2 linked regions of the Thermopolyspora flexuosa genome follow. Each later gene encodes a partner of the first gene's protein in a complex. Links are inferred from orthologs where the notes say so. Each region holds a gene or a part of one and is shown on either strand. Other genes may lie near its edges.

What was found.
Region 2: the proteins of FHX40_RS13210 (region 1) and smc are in contact, whole or in part, in a crystal structure (PDB 3ZGX), measured with the Bacillus subtilis proteins. The link is inferred for Thermopolyspora flexuosa from one-to-one orthologs.

Annotation. Positions count from the first base shown.
Region 1 is NZ_VFPQ01000001.1:3,117,868-3,126,440, forward strand. What follows is about bases 3,616-6,380. They hold FHX40_RS13210 (segregation and condensation protein A), read right to left. Parts: upstream 5,548-6,380; coding sequence 4,684-5,547; downstream 3,616-4,683. Other genes in these bases: FHX40_RS13200 (pseudouridine synthase), read right to left, coding at 3,616-4,023; scpB (SMC-Scp complex subunit ScpB), read right to left, coding at 4,020-4,691; FHX40_RS13215 (ParA family protein), read right to left, coding at 5,609-6,380. In the rest of the region: FHX40_RS13180 (carotenoid oxygenase family protein), read right to left, coding at 1-327; FHX40_RS13185 (TetR/AcrR family transcriptional regulator), read right to left, coding at 399-1,010; FHX40_RS13190 (prephenate dehydrogenase), read right to left, coding at 1,126-2,262; aroH (chorismate mutase), read right to left, coding at 2,302-2,664; more of FHX40_RS13200, read right to left, coding at 2,728-3,615; more of FHX40_RS13215, read right to left, coding at 6,381-6,499; FHX40_RS13220 (tyrosine recombinase), read right to left, coding at 6,682-7,632; FHX40_RS13225 (NUDIX domain-containing protein), read right to left, coding at 7,711-8,376; FHX40_RS13230 (CTP synthase), read right to left, coding at 8,373-8,573. UniProt on the Bacillus subtilis protein: Participates in chromosomal partition during cell division. May act via the formation of a condensin-like complex containing Smc and ScpB that pull DNA away from mid-cell into both cell halves.
Region 2 is NZ_VFPQ01000001.1:784,983-795,003, forward strand. Bases 1,975-6,187 are described here. They hold smc (chromosome segregation protein SMC), read left to right. Parts: upstream 1,975-2,288; coding sequence 2,289-5,987; downstream 5,988-6,187. Other genes in these bases: FHX40_RS25645 (hypothetical protein), read left to right, coding at 1,975-2,099; ftsY (signal recognition particle-docking protein FtsY), read left to right, coding at 6,032-6,187. In the rest of the region: rnc (ribonuclease III), read left to right, coding at 1-490; mutM (bifunctional DNA-formamidopyrimidine glycosylase/DNA-(apurinic or apyrimidinic site) lyase), read left to right, coding at 509-1,396; FHX40_RS03450 (acylphosphatase), read left to right, coding at 1,425-1,718; more of FHX40_RS25645, read left to right, coding at 1,905-1,974; more of ftsY, read left to right, coding at 6,188-7,237; FHX40_RS03470 (sigma-70 family RNA polymerase sigma factor), read left to right, coding at 8,164-8,772; FHX40_RS03475 (DMT family transporter), read right to left, coding at 8,825-9,661; FHX40_RS03480 (helix-turn-helix domain-containing protein), read left to right, coding at 9,753-10,021. UniProt on the Bacillus subtilis protein: Required for chromosome condensation and partitioning.

The sequences.
Region 1 (8,573 bases):
GTCCATGCCGGCGTGCACCGGGCCGCCGGGCCACGGCTCGCCCAGCCGCTCGGCCACCCGTGCCGAGCGCACCCACCGGTTGCGGTACCACTCGGCCCGGCCGTCGCGCAGCCGTACCCCGTGCACCATGCCGTCGCCGGCGAACAGGTGCAGCCGGGGGTCGTCGAGGTTCATCGGGTTCGGCCCGTTGCGCAGGTAGCGGCCGTTGAGCTCGGCCGGGATGCGGCCGGTCACCGGCAGGTCGAAGGCGGTGATCTCCTCGGTGACCGGGGTGAAGCCGCCGCGGAAGGCGGGGTGCTCGCCGACGCGGGACTCGGTGAGGGACATGTGGGGCACCTCCTGACGGTGGCGGTTCCGGCGGCGCAGGGCCCGCCGCCGGGCGTGCGCCCGCGGACCGCTCAGCGGCCGGTCCGCAGGCCGTCGAGCAGGGTCGCCAGCAGCAGGCGGAACCGGTCGGCCGCCTGCGCGGGGTCCACCATCCGGGCCAGCTCCAGGCTCACCGCGCCGTGCAGCGCCATCCACAGCGCGTCGGCGACCGCGGCCGGATCCCCGTCGCGGAGGACCCCGGCCCGCATGCAGGCGGCCACGGCCCGCACCGCGTAGGCGAGCGTGGACTTGCTGTAGCTCACCGCCTCGCTGCTTGGCTCGAAGCCGGGGACTGCGTCCTGGAACATGACCCGGTAATACTCCGGCTCGGCGAGCGCGTACTCCCGGTACGCCCAGCCGAGCGCCTCCAGATATGCGGCCGGTTCCAGGTCCTCGGGCACCCGGGCGAGGTGCCGCCCCAGCCGGGCGAACCCCTCCAGCCAGAGCGCCTCGACGAGCCCGTCCTTGCCGCCGAACATCGTGTAGATGACCTTGGTCGAGCACCCCACCTCGGCGGCGATCCGCCGTACCGTGAGCGAGCCCGCCCCCTCGGCCACGAGCAGCCGCGTGGCGGTGTCGAGGATCGCCGTCCGCACCGCGCCCTGCCCTGCCTGCCGGGCCCGCTCGTACGCGCTCACCGTCATGGTTAGGGTAACACCGTTTCTTATCGGTAACGCTGTTACCGCATTTGTACGGCAAAGCCGGTCACCCGTCAAGACCCGCGACGGATGACCGGCTCGCGAAACCCTGGGGTACGGCTCAGCCGGGCACGTCCCAGCCCTGGGCGCGCAGCGCCGCGGCGAGCACCCCGGCGGCCTCGGGCTGGACGGAGAGCTCGGCCATGCCCAGCGGCAGGCCGGGGGCGTGCTCCAGGCGCACGTCCTCGATGTTGACGCCGACCTCCTCGGCGACCTGGAAGAGCCGGGCGAGCTCGCCGGGGCGGTCGCCGATGACGACCTGCACGACCGCGTACGCGCGGGCGGGGCCGCCGTGCTTGCCGGGGATGCGGCCGCGGCCGGTGACGCCGCGCCGCAGCAGGTCGGTGACCTCGGCCATCGCCGGCTCCCCCGCTCTCGCGGTACGGCGCAGCGCCGCCGCGGCGGCGGCCAGGTCGGCGGCGATCGCCTCGAGCACCGCGGCGACCGGCAGCGCGTTGCCGGAGAGGATGCCGGTCCACAGGTCCGGGTCCCCGGCGGCGATGCGGGTGACGTCCCGCACCCCCTGCCCGGCGAGGCTGAGCGCGGTCTCCGAGGCGCCCGCGAGGCGGGCCGCGACGGCCGCCGCGGTCACGTGCGGGGCGTGCGAGACGATCGCGACCGCCTCGTCGTGCTCGGCCGCGCCGACCCGCACCGGCTCGGCGCCGCACAGCTTGATCAGCGACAGCACGGCCTCCACCGCGTCGGGCGAGGTCTGCTCGGTGGGGCAGTACGCCCACGGGCGGCCGAGGAACAGGTCGGCGCGGGCGGCCGCCGGGCCGGAGCGCTCGCTGCCCGCGAGCGGGTGCCCGGCGAGGTAGCTCGACAGGTCGCAGCCGATGGCGGCGGCGCGCTCCAGCGGCAGCGCCTTCACGCTCGCCACGTCGGTGTAGCAGCGGGCCGCGCCCTCCCGCTGCAGCCGCAGCAGCTCGTCGGCGACGTACGGCGGGGGCACCGCGACCACCGCGAGGTCGACGGGCGCGATCTCGTCCCGCCCGCCCGGCGGCGGCCACTCCCGGCCGGCGCCCAGCTCCCGGGCGAGCCGTACCGCCCGGTCGTCACGGTCGGCGAGGTACACCTCCAGGCCGTGCTCGCGCAGCGCGAGCGCGACCGAGGTGCCGATCAGCCCGGTCCCGACGACGAGAACGCTCGAGATGCTCACCGGCGCCCCGTCCCGCAGGTGGTCGCGCAGGGCCGCCATGACGTGCTCACGTGCGGATCCACTGGTGGCTCACCGCGCCTACTGGGCGATGTCCAGCCGCAGCGCGACCGCGCCCCGCAGGTAGACGTGCTGGATCTGCTGCCGAGGCTTGTCGGTCTCCACATGGGCCATGAGCCGGACCACGCGCGGCAGCGCACCCGGGACGTCGATCTCGGTGGCACAGATCAGCGGCACGTCGTGGAAGCCGAGCTTGCGCGCGGCGAGCGCCGGGAACTCCGCGTTGAGGTCCGGGGTGGCTGTGAAGATGACGCTGATCACGTCGTCGGTGGTGAGCTCGTTGCGCGCCATCACCTCGGTCACCAGCTCGGTGACTCCGGCCAGGATCGCCTCACGCTCGTTGGCGTCGACCTGGATGGCTCCGCGGATCGCCCGCACCCCCATGATGTTCCCTTCGTACATGCCCTCGCGGGGCGGCCGGCCCGGCCGCCCCGGGAAAACGGCGGACTACAAACCGACGGCGGCGTACAGTTCACCTATTTCGGTCACCGTCAGGGAACGGATCGTACCCGGCTTCAGCCGTCCCAGCCTCACCGGCCCGAACTCGATGCGGGCCAGGTCGATGACCCGGTGGCCGACCTCCTCCATCATCCGCCGCACGATGTGCTTACGGCCCTCGTGCAGCGTGATCTCCACGAGCGCGAGGTCGCCGTGCACCTGGACCACCCTGAACTGGTCGGCCCTGGCGATGCCGTCCTCGAGCTCGACGCCCTGCAGGAGCCACCGGACCACCTTGCGCGGCACCGGGCCGGGCACCTTCGCCAGGTACTTCTTCCGCACCCCGTAGCGGGGGTGGGTGAGCCGGTGGGCGAGCTCGCCGTCGTTGGTGAGCAGGATCAGGCCCTCGGTCTCGGTGTCGAGGCGGCCCACGTGGAACAGCCGGTACGGCAGGTCGGCGACGTAGTCGGCGATCGTCGGCCGGCCCAGCGGGTCGGACATCGTGCTGATCACGCCGATCGGCTTGTTGAACGCGTAGTAGGCCAGCTCGGTGTTGGTCGGGATGCGCTTGCCGTCGACGTGGATCACCTGGCGGGCGGGGTCGACCCGGGCGCCGAAGCGGCGCACCACCTGGCCGTCGACGGTGACCCGGCCCTCGCCGATCAGCTGCTCGCAGGCGCGGCGGCTCGCCACGCCGGCCGCGGCGAGCACCTTCTGCAGCCGCACGCCGCCGGGCACCTCGGTGGTGTCCCGCTCCTCGGGCCGGTCCTCGGGGAAGTCATCGTCGTCGTCCGGCAGGTCGAGCTCGACCTCGATGTCGCGGCCGCGGTCCCGGTCCCGGTCGGCGGAGCGGCCGAACCGGGCACGCACGGTCGCCGGCCGGGCCGGGCGCGGCGCGCCGCCGCGCTCCCGGGAGCCGCCGCCGACCGTGGTCACCGCGTCGTCGCCGAAGCGGCCGCGGCGCCGGTCCGCGCCGCGGTCCCCGCGGGCCCGCGGGCCCCGGTCCCGCTCGTTCCGGTCGCCGCCGTACGGCCGCCGCGCGCGGTCGTCCGCCGCGGTCTCGCGGTCGCGGGAGCGGCCGTACCGGGCGCGCAGGCCGGTCGCGGGGCGGCCGGTCTCCCGGCCGCGGGCCTCCTCCCCGCGCGTGCGGCCCGTGCGCGCGTCGCCCCGGACGCCGCCCGGGCCGCCGCGGGTGCCGCGGCCGTCTGCTGTGCGGCGCGGGTCGCCGCCACGGCCGGTGCCGTGGCCTCGGGCGCGCCCGTCACCGCGTCCATCACCGGACGGGGTGCCACGCCTCTTGCTCACTGTCTCTGCTCCTCAAGGCTTTCGATGTCGTCGGGGAGGAACGGGGCGAGCTCGGGAAGCTCGTCCAGGCTGCGCAGGCCCAGCCGTTCCAGGAAGTAGTTGGTGGTGCGGTACAGCACGGCCCCGGTCTCCGGGTCGGTCCCGGCCTCCTCGACCAGGCCGCGCGCGACCAGCGTGCGCATCACGCCGTCGCTGTTCACCCCGCGGATCGCGGCCACCCGGGCCCGGCTCACGGGCTGGCGGTAGGCGACGACCGCGAGGGTCTCGAGCGCCGCCTGGGTGAGCCGTGCCGTACGGCCGTCCCGGACGAAACGTTCGACGTAGGGGGCGCATTCGGCCCGCGTGTAGAACCGCCAGCCGCCGGCGACCTCTCTGAGGTCGAAACCCCGGCCGGCCGCGGTGTATTCCGCCGACAGCTCGCGCAGCAGCGCGTCCACCTCGCCGGTGGGGCGCTCCAGCACCTGGGCGAGGGTCACCGTGTCCACCGGCTCGTCCACGACCATGAGGATCGCCTCGAGCGCGGCCCGCAGGCTCGGCTCGGGCCGCTCCACGGGGTCCGGAGCGCCGCCGGCGTCGGCCTCGCGGGCCGTGTCCGGTACGGCGTCGCCGGTCCGGCCGTCCGTGGCATCGGGCGCGCCGGCGCCCGGGGCGGGATCCGGATCAGTCATCGGTGGTCTCTCCGCCTTCCGCAACGGGGGTTCGCTCGCCGCCGGCGGGGCCCTCGTCGTAGTCGTCGGTCACCGCCACCTCGCCGTCGTCGCCGCCGGTCCAGATCACGTGCAGCTCCCCGAGCGGTTCGAGCTGTTCGAAGGCGACGGCCGCCTCACGGTACAGCTCCAGCACCGCGAGGAAGCGTGCGACGACCTCGTGGATGCCCGCGCAGTCGGAGATGAGGGCGCGGAAGGTGGCCTTGCGCACCCGCCTGAGCCGTTCCACCAGGATAGCCGCCTGCTCGCGGACGCTCGCCCGCGGTTGATAAATGTGCTCGGTGGAGACGGTGGGCGGCTTCTTCGGCGTGAACGCCCGCGCGGCGATCCGGGCGAGGCCCTCCGGGCCGACGCCGAGCACGAGCTCGGGCAGCAGCCCGGCGAAGTGCGGCTCCATCGGCACCTGCCGGGGATACCGCAGCGCCTCCTCGGCCATGCGGACGGCGAACACCTTGGCGACCTCCTTGTACGCCCGGTACTGCAGCAGCCGGGCGAACAGCAGGTCGCGGGCCTCGAGCAGGGCGAGGTCCTCCTCGTCCTCCACCTCGCCGCTCGGCAGCAGCCGCGCCGCCTTGAGGTCGAGCAGGGTGGCGGCGACGAGCAGGAAGTGGCTCGCCTGGTCCAGGTCCCAGTCCGGCCCGCGGGAGCGGATGTACGCGATGAACTCGTCGGTGACCTGGTGGAGGGAGACCTCGGTGATGTCGAGCTTGTGCTTGGAGATCAGGCTCAGCAGCAGGTCGAACGGCCCCTCGAAGACCTCCAGGTGAACCTGGAAACCCTCGGCCGTCTCCCGTGTGGTCTCCTGCTGCGCGGTCACCGCACCATTCTCCCGCACATCGCCGCGCGGCGGCGCCGCTCGCCGCGCGCGGCCACGGCGGTCACTCCCGCTTGGGCCAGCGGGCGAGCAGCTCCCGGGCGAGCTCGCGGTAGGCGGCCGCGCCCAGCGACGCCGGGTCGAACTGGGTGATCGGCTCGCCGGCGAGCGTGGCGTCCGGGAACCGCACGGTGCGGTTGATCACGGTGTGGAAGACCTTGTCGCCGAACCCCTGCATGATCGTCTGCAGCACCTCACGCGCGTGCAGCGTGCGCGGGTCGTACATGGTGGCGAGGAGGCCGTCGATCTCGAGGTTCTTGTTGAGCCGCTCCTTGACCTTGTTGATCGACTCCATCAGCAGCGCCACGCCGCGCAGCGCGAAGAACTCGCACTCCAGCGGGATGATCACGCTGTGCGCCGCGGTGAGCGCGTTGACCGTGAGCAGGCCGAGCGACGGCTGGCAGTCGATCAGGCAGATGTCGTAGTGCGGGATGAGCGGCTCCAGGGCCCGGGCCAGCGCGTACTCGCGGGCGACCTCGTTGACCAGCCGGATCTCCGCTCCGGAGAGGAAGATGTTGCTGGGCAACAGGTCCATGTTCTCCACGCTGGTCTGGAGCAGGACGTTGTCGGTGGTGACGTCCGCCTCCTCCATGATGAGGTCGTAGACCGTCACCTCCAGCGGGCGGGGGTCGATGCCCAGCCCCACCGACAGGGCGCCCTGCGGGTCGAAGTCGACCAGCAGCACCTTCTGCCCGACCTCGGCGAGCGCCGCGCCGAGGTTGATGGTGGTCGTCGTCTTGCCGACGCCGCCCTTCTGGTTGACCATGGCGACCACCCGGGCCGGGCCGTGGGTGGTCGGCGGCACCGGCTCCGGGAAGACCGGACGCGGCCGCCCCGTGGGCCCGAGCACCTGCCCGGAGGCGTCAGCCCAGGTTCCCTCGGGAGTGGCCCCCAGGGGAGTTTCGTGGGTCGTCGTCGTTGTCACCAGATGAACCTCCCTGACAGCCCCGAAACGGACCGTCCGGACGGACACTATGGGGTCAGCATGTATGCGGCAAGGCGACTCGCCCGGTAACGCCAAAGTTCGGTCCGGCGGGCGACGGCTCCGCGGCGCTCGAGAGCGTGAACGTCCCGGAACTAGTCGACCGAGACCAAAGTGTAGACCTGTGCCGTGCTTACCGAGGCGAGGCCGAGGAGTTCCCGGACAACTCTGACATCCGCGCCGCCGTCGATGAGCCGGGCGGCGAACGAGTGCCGCAGCATGTGCGGCGAGATGCCGCCGAGGCCGGCGCGCTCGGCCGCCGCCTGGAGCACCCCCCAGGCGCCCTGCCGGGTGAGCCGGCCGCCTCGGGCGTTGAGGAAGAGCGCGTGGGTGCCGCGGCCACGGCCGTGCGCGGCGATCGCCGGCCGCGCCCGGGTGAGGTAGGCGCGCAGGGCGTCGCGCGCGGACCGGCCGAGCGGCACCGCGCGGGTGCGGCCGCCCGCGCCGCGCAGCCGTACCCGCTCCACGCCGGTGGTGCGCCGCTCGCCCCCGTCCCCGGCGCCGTCGTCGCCGAGCTCCACGTCGTCGACGGCGAGCCCGACCACCTCGGAGATCCGCGCGCCGGTGCCGTACAGCACCTCGAGCAGCGCCCGGTTGCGCAGCGTGAGCGGCGCGTCCTCGGGGCCCAGCGCGGCGAGCAGCCGCTCGACCTCGCCCGCGCCGATCGCCCGCGGGGTACGGCGCGGCCGCCGCGGCGGTCGCACCCGCCCGGCCGGGTCGTGGGAGGCGAGCCCCTCGCGCACCGCGAACCGGTGCAGCCCGCGCACCGCCGACGCGGCCCGGGCCGCCGACCCGTCGCAGAGCGCGCGGTGCCGCTCGTCGCCCGCGCGCAGCGCGTCGAGGAACGCGGCCACGTCATCCTCGCTCACCTCGGCGAGGCTGCGCCGGCCCCGCTCCTCCAGGTACTCCAGGTAGCGCCGCAGGTCACGCCGGTAGGACGCGAGCGTGTTCGCGGCGAGGCCGCGTTCCGTGGCGAGATGGGTGAGGTACTCCGCCAGCACGGCGTCGGCGTCGGCGTGCGCGTCCAGGGCGTGACCTCCCGTCATGCCGATTCACCAGACTCGGGCCCCGGCACGGGGGACGCCCGGGGCGGGGGTGCGCCCCGCGCGTGCCGGCGCGCGGGGTCAGTCCTCCGGGGCGTCGGCGGGCCGCAGATCGGCGAAGCCGCCGGCCGAGGCAGCGTACGCGGCGAGGATACCCGCCACCGCCTGGGAATTGTGGATCTTTCCGGACAACGCCTTCGCGACGGCCTCCTCGAGCGGCACCCACACCACCGGCATGTCGATCTCCTCGTGCCGGCGCTCGTGCGCGAACTCCCCGTCGGGGATCGGCTCCACGTCCCGGGCGAGGAAGATGCGCATGCGCTCGTTCGCCATGCCGGGCGAGGTGAACAGGTCGACCAGGGTGTGCCAGGTGGCGGCGCGGTAGCCGGCCTCCTCGGCGAGCTCGCGCCGCGCGTTGTCGAGCAGCGACTCGCCCGCGACGTCGCGCAGCCCGGCCGGGATCTCCCACAGCAGCCGCCGTACCGGGTGGCGGTACTGCCGCAGCAGCAGCACCCGGCCCGCGTCGTCGAGCGCGACCACGGCGACCGAGCCGGGGTGCAGCACGTAGTCGCGCTCGGCGGGCTCGCCCTCGGGCATGGTCACGCTGTCGGTGCGGACCGAGATCACCCGGGCCTGGAACCGGTCCTTGGAGGCGACCACCTCCCAGGACTCGGGCACGTCGACGACGTCGTCCGGGGTGAGCTTCGGCGCGGAACCGGATCCGCGATCGCCGGGCCTGGCCGTCACCGCCCCTGCCCCGCCTTCACCGCGGCCTCGCGGCTCTGCGCGTACGCCAGGGCCGCGGTCACCAGCCCGCGGAACAGCGGGTGGGGACGGGTCGGCCGGGACCGGAACTCCGGATGGGCCTGGGTGCCGATGAAGAACGGGTGGATCTCCGGCGGCAGCTCGGCGTACTCGACGAGGCGGCCGTCCGGCGAGGTCCC
Region 2 (10,021 bases), 2.3 Mb from region 1 along the record:
CGCCGACGTCGCCCGCACCCTCGGGCTCGGCCGGTACCTGCGGCTGGGCCGCGGCGAGGAGGGCACCGGCGGCCGGGACAAGTCCTCGATCCTCGCCGACACGCTCGAGGCGCTGATCGGCGCGATCTACGTGGACAAGGGCCTGGAAGAGGCCTTCCGCGTGGTGCACCTGCTGTTCGACCCGCTCATCGCCAAGTCGGCGCAGCTCGGCGCCGGGCTCGACTGGAAGACCTCGCTGCAGGAGCTCACCGCCGCGGAGATGCTCGGGGTGCCCGAGTACCACGTGGACGAGAGCGGCCCCGACCACGCCAAGTCGTTCACCGCGACGGTGCGGGTGGGCGGCCAGGAGTACGGCACCGGGTCCGGCCGCAGCAAGAAGGAGGCCGAGCAGCAGGCCGCCGAGGCCGCGTGGAACGCGATCCGCGCCCGCCGCGAGGAGCGGCTCAAGCAGGAGAAGGAACGCGCGGGCGAACCGGCCGGCAACAAGTAGCGGGCCGGGTGGGACACGATGCCGGAGCTGCCGGAGGTCGAGGTCGTACGGCGCGGCCTGGAGCGCTGGGTCGCCGGACGCCCGGTGTCCGGCGTCGAGGTCGCGCACCCGCGGGCGATCCGCCGCCACGTGGCCGGCGCGCACGACTTCGCGGCGCGGCTGACCGGGCGCACGATCGAGGCGGCACGGCGGCGCGGCAAGTACCTGTGGCTGCCGCTGAAGGGCGCCGACGAGGCATCCGGCGCCGAGGAGGCGCTCGTCGCCCATCTCGGCATGAGCGGCCAGCTGCTCGTGGTCGACCCCGGATCGCCCCCGGAGAAACACCTGCGGGTGCGGTTCTCGTTCGCCGACGGCGGCCCTGAGCTGCGCTTCGTCGACCAGCGCACGTTCGGCCACCTGCTCGTCGCCCCGCTCGTCGACGGCGTCGGCGGCCGGGTGCCGGAGCCGATCGCGCACATCGCCCCCGACCCGCTCGAGCCCGCGTTCGACGCCGACGCGTTCGCCGCCCGGCTGCGTGCCCGCCGTACCGGCATCAAACGGGCACTCCTCGACCAGTCGCTCATCAGCGGGGTGGGTAACATCTACGCCGACGAGGCGCTGTGGCGGGCCCGGCTGCACTGGGCCCGGCCCACCGAGACGCTCACCCGGCCGAAAATCAACGAACTCGTGACCGCGGTGCGCGAGGTGATGCACGCCGCGCTCGCCGAAGGCGGTACCTCGTTCGACCATCTGTACGTCAACGTAAACGGCGAAAGCGGTTATTTTTCGCGGTCCCTTGCCGTGTACGGCAGGCGCGACGAGCCGTGCCCGCGCTGCGGCACGCCGATCCGGCGAGATCCGTTCATGAACCGCTCGTCGTACTCGTGCCCGCGCTGCCAGCCCCGGCCGAGGAGGGCACGGATATAAGCGAAACAACAGGTATCGGCAAACGCCTATGAGCGAAAAGAACGAGCAGGAAAACGTACGGCTCACCGCCTGGGTGCGGGGGCGGGTGCAGGGCGTCGGTTTCCGCTGGTGGACCCGGTCGCGCGCGCTCGAACTGGGTTTGGTAGGGTCCGCGTCAAATCTTGCCGACGGCAGGGTAGAGGTCATAGCCGAAGGACCTCGAGAATCTTGTGACAAGCTGCTTGAGCTGCTGCGAAGCGGCGAAACACCGGGCCGGGTCGACGCGGTTATCGAACGTTGGAGCGAGCCGCGCGGGGGTTTGGTTGGTTTTGTAGAAAGGTGAGCGCTTTACTTTCCGGCCCGGAATAGGGTATATTTGCACGTCGGGAGTCGCCGGTTCCTCTTCGGGGAGTGTTCAACTTGACCGCCTCCATTGCCAGTGCGACTCTTGATAGGAACCACGCGCACCCCTCCCGCGGCTACAAGTGCGCGAACCAGTCTGGTCACTCAGCGTGGAGGACCCTTAACCATGGCGAAGGCTCTATTCGGCCACGTCGGCGGTCCTGACCCTCGGATGGTCTCGGAAATGCGCCGTCTCCAGCAGCGAGTCCGGGACCTGGAGGCAGAGCTCATAAGGCTCCAGGCGCAGAACGACGCCCTTGCGGCTCAGTCGCGCGACGAGTCGCTCACCCGTCTGCAGGATCGCGAGCCGGCCCTCACCTGAGAGGCCGGAAGGCAGTAGCACAGAGTCAGGGACGCCTCGCAACAGGCGTCCCTTGTCATGTCGGTAGCCCCCCTTCCCGGCCCTCCTCGCCGCCGTCCTCTCCGTTGACCCCGCATTCGGTCGGTGCCTGGCTGTAGTCTTCCGCCAGAAGTCGACCGGCGGTCCGCTGACGGGGGGAGGGTTTCCCGCTTGTACCTCAAGACCCTCACGCTGCGCGGCTTCAAGTCCTTCGCCTCCGCCACCACGCTGCGCTTCGAGCCGGGGATCACCTGCGTGGTCGGCCCGAACGGGTCGGGCAAGTCCAACGTCGTCGACGCCCTCGCCTGGGTGATGGGCGAGGGCAGCGCCAAGTCGCTGCGCGGCGGCAAGATGGAGGACGTGATCTTCGCCGGTACGGCGAGCCGTCCGCCGCTCGGCCGCGCCGAGGTCACGCTCACCATCGACAACTCCGACGGCGCGCTCCCGATCGACTACACCGAGGTCACGATCAGCCGGCTGATGTTCCGGTCCGGCCAGAGCGAGTACGCGATCAACGGCGAGCCGTGCCGCCTGCTCGACATCCAGGAGCTGCTGTCGGACTCCGGCATCGGCCGCGAGATGCACGTGATCGTCGGCCAGGGCCGGCTCGACGAGGTGCTGCACGCCGGGCCGGAGGAGCGCCGGGCGTTCATCGAGGAGGCCGCCGGCGTCCTCAAGCACCGCAAGCGCAAGGAGAAGGCGCTGCGCAAGCTCGACGCGATGCAGGCGAACCTCAACCGGGTGCAGGACCTGTGCAACGAGCTGCGCCGCCAGCTCAAGCCGCTCGGCCGCCAGGCGGAGATCGCCCGGAAGGCCGCGGTGATCCAGGCCGACCTGCGCGACGCCCGGCTGCGCCTGCTCGCCGACGACGTGGTGACGCTGCGCGAGGCCCTCGCCAAGGAGGAGGCCGACGAGGCCGCGCTGCTCGCCCGCCGTACCGAGGTGGAGGCGGCGCTGGAGCACGCCCAGCTGCGGGAGAGCGAGCTGGAGGCGGCCGCCGCGCAGGCCCAGCCCCGGCTCGCCGCCGCCGCGGACACCTTCTACGCGCTGTCCGCGCTCAAGGAACGGCTGCGCGGCGTCGAGGTGCTCGCCGCCGAGCGGCGGCGGAACGCGGAGGCCGCGGCCGCGGTGGAGCGCCGGGGCCGCGACCCGGAGGACTACGAGCGCGAGGCCGCGCAGGTGCGCGAGACCGAGCGCATGCTCACCGAGGAGCTGGAGCATGCCCGCGAGCTGCTGGACGCGGCCGTGGCGCGGCGGGAGGAGGCCGAGCGGGAGCTCGCCGCGGAGGAGCGGCGGCTCGCCGAGCTGAACCGCGCCGCCGCGGACCGGCGGGAACGGCTCGCCCGGCTGCGCGGCGAGGTCGCCTCGGCGCAGAGCCGGGCCGACGCCGCCGCGCAGGAGATCGGGCGGCTGCGCGCCGCGCTGGAGGAGGCGCGGCGCCGCGCGGCGGAGGCGCGGGCCGCGTACGAGGCCGCCGAGCGCGAGGAGCCGCAGGCCGACCCGGAGCTCGCCGAGGAGATCGCGGTCGCCGAGGAGCGGGTCGAGACGGCGCGGGCCGCGGTGGAGGCCGCCGAGGCGGCCGCCGCGGAGGCCGAGCGGGGCCTCGCCGGGCCGCGGGCCGCGCTCGCCGCGGCCGAGGCCGAGGTGAACGCGGCGCGGGCCGCCGACCAGGAGGCGCAGCGGGCGGTCGCCGCGCTCCAGGCGCGGCGCGAGGCCCTGGAGCTGGGCCTCGCCAAGGGCGCGGACGGCGCGGGGACGCTGCTCGCCGCCGCCTCGTCCGGCGAGCTGGAGGGCGTGCTGGGGCCGGTCGCCGCCCTGCTCACGGTACGGCGCGGCGCCGAGGCGGCGATCGCCGCGGTGCTCGCCGACGCGGCCGAGGGGGTCGCGGTGGAGTCGGTCCCGGCCGCGGCGGCCGCGCTGGAGTTCCTGCGCGGCCGGGACGCGGGACGCGCCGGGCTGCTGGTCGCGGACGGTACGGCTGCCGAGCCCGCCGCGGCGGGTGCGCCGCCCGGCGACGGGGAGTGGGCGCTCGACCTGGTGGCGGCCCCGGAGCGGCTGCGCGGCACGGTCGCCGCGCTGCTCGCCGGGGTGGTCGTGGTCAAGGACCTCGAGACGGCCCGGCGGGTGGTGCGCGAGCGGCCCGAGCTGCGCGCGGTGACCTGGTCCGGGGACCTGCTCGGCGCCCGGTTCGCCCGCGGCGGCGCGGGCGGCGACTCGGTGCTGCGGGTGCGCTCGGCGCTGGACGCCGCGATCGCCGACCTGGAGGAGGCGCGCCGCGGCGCCGAGGCCACCGCGGAGCGGCTCGCCGAGGCGGTCGCCGCGGCCGAGGAGGCGCGCGCCGCGGTCGACACGGCCCAGGAGCGGCTGGGCGAGGCCCGGGCGCAGGTGAGCGCGGCGCAGAACGGGGTGAGCGCGGCCCGGGCCGAGCTCGACCGGCTGCGGGCGCGGCAGCGCGAGGCCGACCGCCAGGCGGCGGCGACCGCCAAGCGGCTCGCCGGTTTGGAGGCCGCGGCGAAGGCGGCCGACGACGAGTGCGAGCGGCTCGCGGCCGCGATCGCGGCGGCGGAGGAGGCGCGCGAGCGCGGCCTCGCCGAGGCCGAGGAGCTCGCCGAACGGCTCGCCGCCGCGGAGACCGAGGACGAGCTGGCCGGCGAGCCGACCACCGAGCTGCGCGACGAGCTCGCCGCGGCGTGCCACGCGGCCCGGCAGACCGAGATGAACGCCCGCCTCGCGGTGCGCACCGCCGAGGAACGGGTGGCCGGCATCGCCGGGCGGGCCGACCGGCTGCTCGCCGCGGCCCGGCGCGAGCGCGAGGAGCGCGCCCGCGCCGCCGAGCTGCGCGAACGCCGCCGGACGCAGGCCGCGGTCGCCGCGGCCGTGGCCGACGGGGCGCGCCGTACCCTCGAGCTGCTCGACCGGTCGCTCGCCGCGGCGGCGGCCGAGCGGGACGAGGCCGAGCGGGCCCGGGGCGAGATCGAGGCCGAGCTGAAGGCGGTCCGCGCCCAGGTGCGCGAGCTCTCGGCCGAGCTGGACAAGCTGACCAACCGGGCGCACGGCAGCGAGATGGCGCGCACCGAGCGGCGGTTGCGTCTGGAGCAGCTCGAGACGCGGGCGCTGGAGGAGTTCGGCATGGACGTCGAGGCGCTCGTCGCCGAGTACGGGCCGGACAGGCCGGTGCAGCTCGCCGACGGCACCACCGTGCCGTACGTGCGCGAGGAGCAGGAGCAGCGGGCGAAGACCGCCGAGCGGCAGATGGCCCAGCTCGGCAAGGTGAACCCGCTGGCGCTGGAGGAGTACGCCGCGCTCGAGGAGCGGCACGCGTTCCTCACCTCCCAGCTCGAGGACCTCAAGAAGACCCGCCGCGACCTGCTGCTCGTGGTCAAGGAGGTCGACGACCGGGTCGAGCAGATGTTCCGCTCGGCCTACGAGGACGTGGCCCGCGAGTTCGAGACGATCTTCAGCCGGGTGTTCCCGGGCGGCGAGGGGCGGCTGTACCTCACCGACCCGGACGACATGCTCACCACCGGGGTGGAGGTCGAGGCCCGGCCGCCGGGCAAGAAGGTGAAGCGGCTGTCGCTGCTGTCCGGCGGGGAGCGGTCGCTCACCGCCGTGGCCTTCCTCATCTCGATCTTCAAGGCGCGGCCGTCGCCGTTCTACGTGATGGACGAGGTGGAGGCCGCGCTCGACGACACCAACACCCAGCGGCTGCTCACCCTGTTCGAGGAGCTCCGGGAGACCTCCCAGCTCATCGTGATCACGCACCAGAAACGTACGATGGAGATCGCCGACGCCCTCTACGGCGTGACCATGCGGGGCGACGGCGTCAGCCAGGTGGTCAGCCAGCGGCTGCGGGAACGCGCGTCGGCCTGACCACCGGTCTCGGCACACCGACCTGTCTGGGAAACTGACATCTTGTGAGCGACTACCTCGGCATCATCGTGATCGTGGCCGTCGTCGCCGTTCTGGCGGTCGGCGGCCTGTTCCTGCTGTTCCGCCCGAAGGGCGGAGGGGCGCCGACGCTGCCGCCGCCGGAGGCACCGCCCGCGCCGGAGGCGGAACGGCCCGCGCCGCCCAAGGAGGTGGCCGAGGAAGGCGGCCCCACCACGACCCTGCCGCCCCCGGCGCGGCCGGTCGAGGTCGTCAAGGTGCCCGAGGTGGAGGTCCCGCCGCCGTCGGCGGGCCGCATGGTGCGGCTGCGGGCGCGGCTCGCCCGCTCGCAGAACGCGCTCGGCCGGGGCCTGCTCGAGCTGCTCTCCCGCGACCACCTCGACGACGAGGTGTGGGACGAGATCGAGGAGACCCTCATCACCGCAGACGTGGGCGTCGGGCCGACCCGCGCCATCGTCGAGGAGCTGCGCACCCGGGTGAAGGTGCTCGGCAGCCGCACCCCGGAGGAGGCGCGCGCCCTGCTGCGCGAGCTGCTCCTCGCCCAGGTCGGGCCGGACATGGACCGCACGCTGCACGTCACGCCGCACGGTGAGCGGCCCGCGGTGGTGCTCGTGGTCGGCGTGAACGGCACCGGCAAGACCACGACGACCGGCAAGCTCGCCCGGGCGCTGATCGGCGACGGCAAGCAGGTGCTGCTCGGCGCCGCCGACACCTTCCGCGCCGCCGCCGCCGACCAGCTGCAGACCTGGGGCGACCGGGTGGGTGCCGAGGTGGTCCGCAAGGACGAGGGCGCCGACCCGGCGAGCGTGGCCTTCGACGCGGTCGCCCGCGGCATCGAGAAGAAGGTCGACGTGGTGATCGTGGACACCGCCGGCCGCCTGCACACCAAGACCGGGCTCATGGACGAGCTCGGCAAGGTGAAGCGGGTGATCGAGAAGAAGGCGACCGTCGACGAGGTGCTGCTCGTCCTCGACGCCACCACCGGGCAGAACGGCATGCGCCAGGCCCAGGTGTTCGCCGAGGTGGTGAACATCACCGGCATCGCGCTGACCAAGCTCGACGGCACCGCCAAGGGCGGCATCGTGATCAGCGTGCAGCGCGAGCTGGGCGTGCCGGTCAAGCTGGTGGGCCTCGGCGAGGGGCCCGACGACCTCGCCCCGTTCGACCCGGAGGTGTTCGTCGACGCGATCCTCGGCGACGAGAAGCCCGGAGGCGACCAGAAGTCCGCATAGCGGACGGCTCCCATCAGGCGTGTGGCGCCGCCGCCGGCCGTCGTGCCGGTGGCGGCGCCGTCGTCTTCGCCCACCGTCCGCCGTACCGTGGGCCTCGCACCGGGCCTACCCGGGTCACCGGCCTCGCGCGCTCGCGCGGAGCGCGGCCGCACCGGGATCCGAGAGGCCGGACCGCGGCGGCTCGCACGAGCGTGCGCCCCTGGGGCGCGCCGAGCCGGGATCGGCGGGGCCGTGCGAACCGAGGCCGAACCGTGCGGCCGGGGTGCGTGGATCACCGCTGAGGCGAAGCGGATCCGTCGCTCAAGGACGTGTCCGCCCCCGCCGCGCGACGGGTCGCCCGGGCCGGTCCGCCTGGCACGGCGAAACCGCCGTTTCAGGGGTTCAGGAGGGTGTCCGGGCCGTACGGGTCTGCGACGCGAGTCGTTTGCCACGGCCGGGCGCAATGAACGTCGATCCTCGCCGGATGTGCGTGGCCCCACCCCCAGGTCGTCTCAAGGAATGGCCCGCTCAACCGGCTCCACCTCCGCCGAGGCGGCGGCACCGCGCACGACCCGGTACGGCCGGGCGGCGGGAAACCGTTCGCCTCGCGGGGTGTGCGACGCTTCAGGCGGTTTGCGGATTTTACTGTTGGCCAGGCCACAAAATTTGTTGATCTGAGCGTCAAGTGTTACGATACTGATACTTGTTTGGCTGTGGGCTTTGGTCTGGGCTGTCCTGCCTCGCCCGCGCCTCACTTCCCTGCCGCGTCCAGTGAAGCCCTACGGGCGGTCCCCTGACGGAGTTCTTACTCGAGTACTGCGACCCTGGGCGTGAGCACGGGCGGATTTGCTGCGTAGTGCAAGGTGAACCGGTGGTGCCGTGCCCGCGTGTGCGGTGTACGGAGGTGCCGGAAGGGTAGTGGGGGATTCGGTTCGTAGGGGGTTGGAATGATCTCGATGACGGAAGAGCAGAGGCGCGCCTGGTTCGAGCGGGACGTCGTGCCCGTGACCCAGCAGCTCTACGCGTCCGCCATGAGGCTGACCCGCAACACGGCCGACGCCGAGGACCTCGTCCAGGAGACCGTCGCGAAGGCGTTCACCTCCTACCACCAGTTCCGTGAGGGCACCAACCTCAAGGCGTGGCTGCACCGGATCCTCACGAACAACTTCATCAACGAGTACCGCAAGAAGCAGCGCTCCCCGAAGCTGTCCGCCACCGAGGACATCGAGGACTGGCAGCTCGCCGCCGCCGAGTCGCACATGTCCACCGGCCTGAAGTCCGCCGAGACCGAGGCGCTGGAGCAGCTGCCCGACTCGGCCGTGATGAACGCCCTGCGCGCCCTGCCCGAGGAGTTCCGCATGGCGGTCTACCTCGCCGACGTCGAGGGCTTCCCGTACAAGGAGATCGCCGAGCGCATGGGCACCCCGATCGGCACCGTGATGTCCCGGCTGCACCGCGGCCGCCGCCAGCTGCGCGCGATGCTCGCCGACTACGTGCGCGAGCACGGCTCGCTGCGCGCCCCGCAGCGCGAGGCCGAGCCCGAGCTCGCCGCCTGACCGCCCGGCGGCACCACCCCTCTCCGGCACCGGATACGGCCGAGGCGCACGGTCACGCCGCGGCGATCAGCGCCACCGCGCCGAGCGCGAGGCCCACACCCGCGACCTGCACCGGGGTGAGCCGTTCCCCGAGCACCTGGCGGGCGAGCAGCAGCGTGCTCGCCGGGTAGAGCGAGACGATCACGGCGACGAGGCTGAGCAGGCCCCGGTGCACCGCGAACATGTAGAGCACGTTCGCGGCCATGTCGAGCACGCCCGCGAGCACGATCGTGCGCAGCGACCCCGGGGCGGGCCGCAGCCCGCGCCCGGAGGCGAGGGCGATCCCGGTGACCATGAGGATCGAGGCGATCCGCGCGCCGAGCAGCGGCCACGGCCCGGCGTCCTCGGGCGCGTTGCCGAGCAGGATGAAGAACCCGCCGAACCCGGCCCCGGCGATCGCCGCCAGCGCGAGCGGGCCGAGCCCCCGCGTCGCCGGCTCCTGGGCCGGGGCGCGGCTCACCAGCAGCACCGCGGCGATCGCGAGCGCCACCCCGGCGAGCGCCGCGGGCGCCGGACGCTCGCCGACCGCGAGCCCGAACACCACCGGCAACCCCGCCGAGATCGTCGCGCTCACCGGGGCGACCACCGACATCGTGCCGATCGCGAGCGCCCGGTAGAAGAAGATCAGCCCGCCGCCGCCCGCGAGCCCGGCGACCATGCCCCACGCCAGCGCGGCCGTGCCGCCCTCGCCGGGCAGCACCGGCAGCAGGCAGGCGATGAACGCGAGCCCGGCGAGCTGCGACAGCACGACCACGGCGAACACCTGGGATCGTCGGCTCGCGAGCCCGCCGTAGAAGTCCGCCGCGCCGTACACCACGGCACACGCCGTCGCCAGGGCGATCGCGGTCACCTGGAGCCTCCTTCGGTGCAATGAATTGAACTCGAAGTACATTACACCGAAGTACAACGCGCTTAAAAATTGATCTAATACACTGCACCGCATGCCGGAACTCGAGACGCTCACCGCGGCGATCGCGAACAACGTCCGGGCGCAGCGGGCGCACCGGGGCATGACCCTCGACGAGCTGGCACTGCGCTCGGGCGTGAGCCGGGGCATGCTCATCCAGATCGAGCAGGGCCGGACCAACCCGAGCATCAACACGCTCAACCGGATCGCCGACGCGCTCGGCGTCTCGGTGGGCCGCCTCGTCGAGGTCTCCGACACCCCCGTGGTCCGGGTGGTGCACGCCTCCGATGTGGTGACGATGTG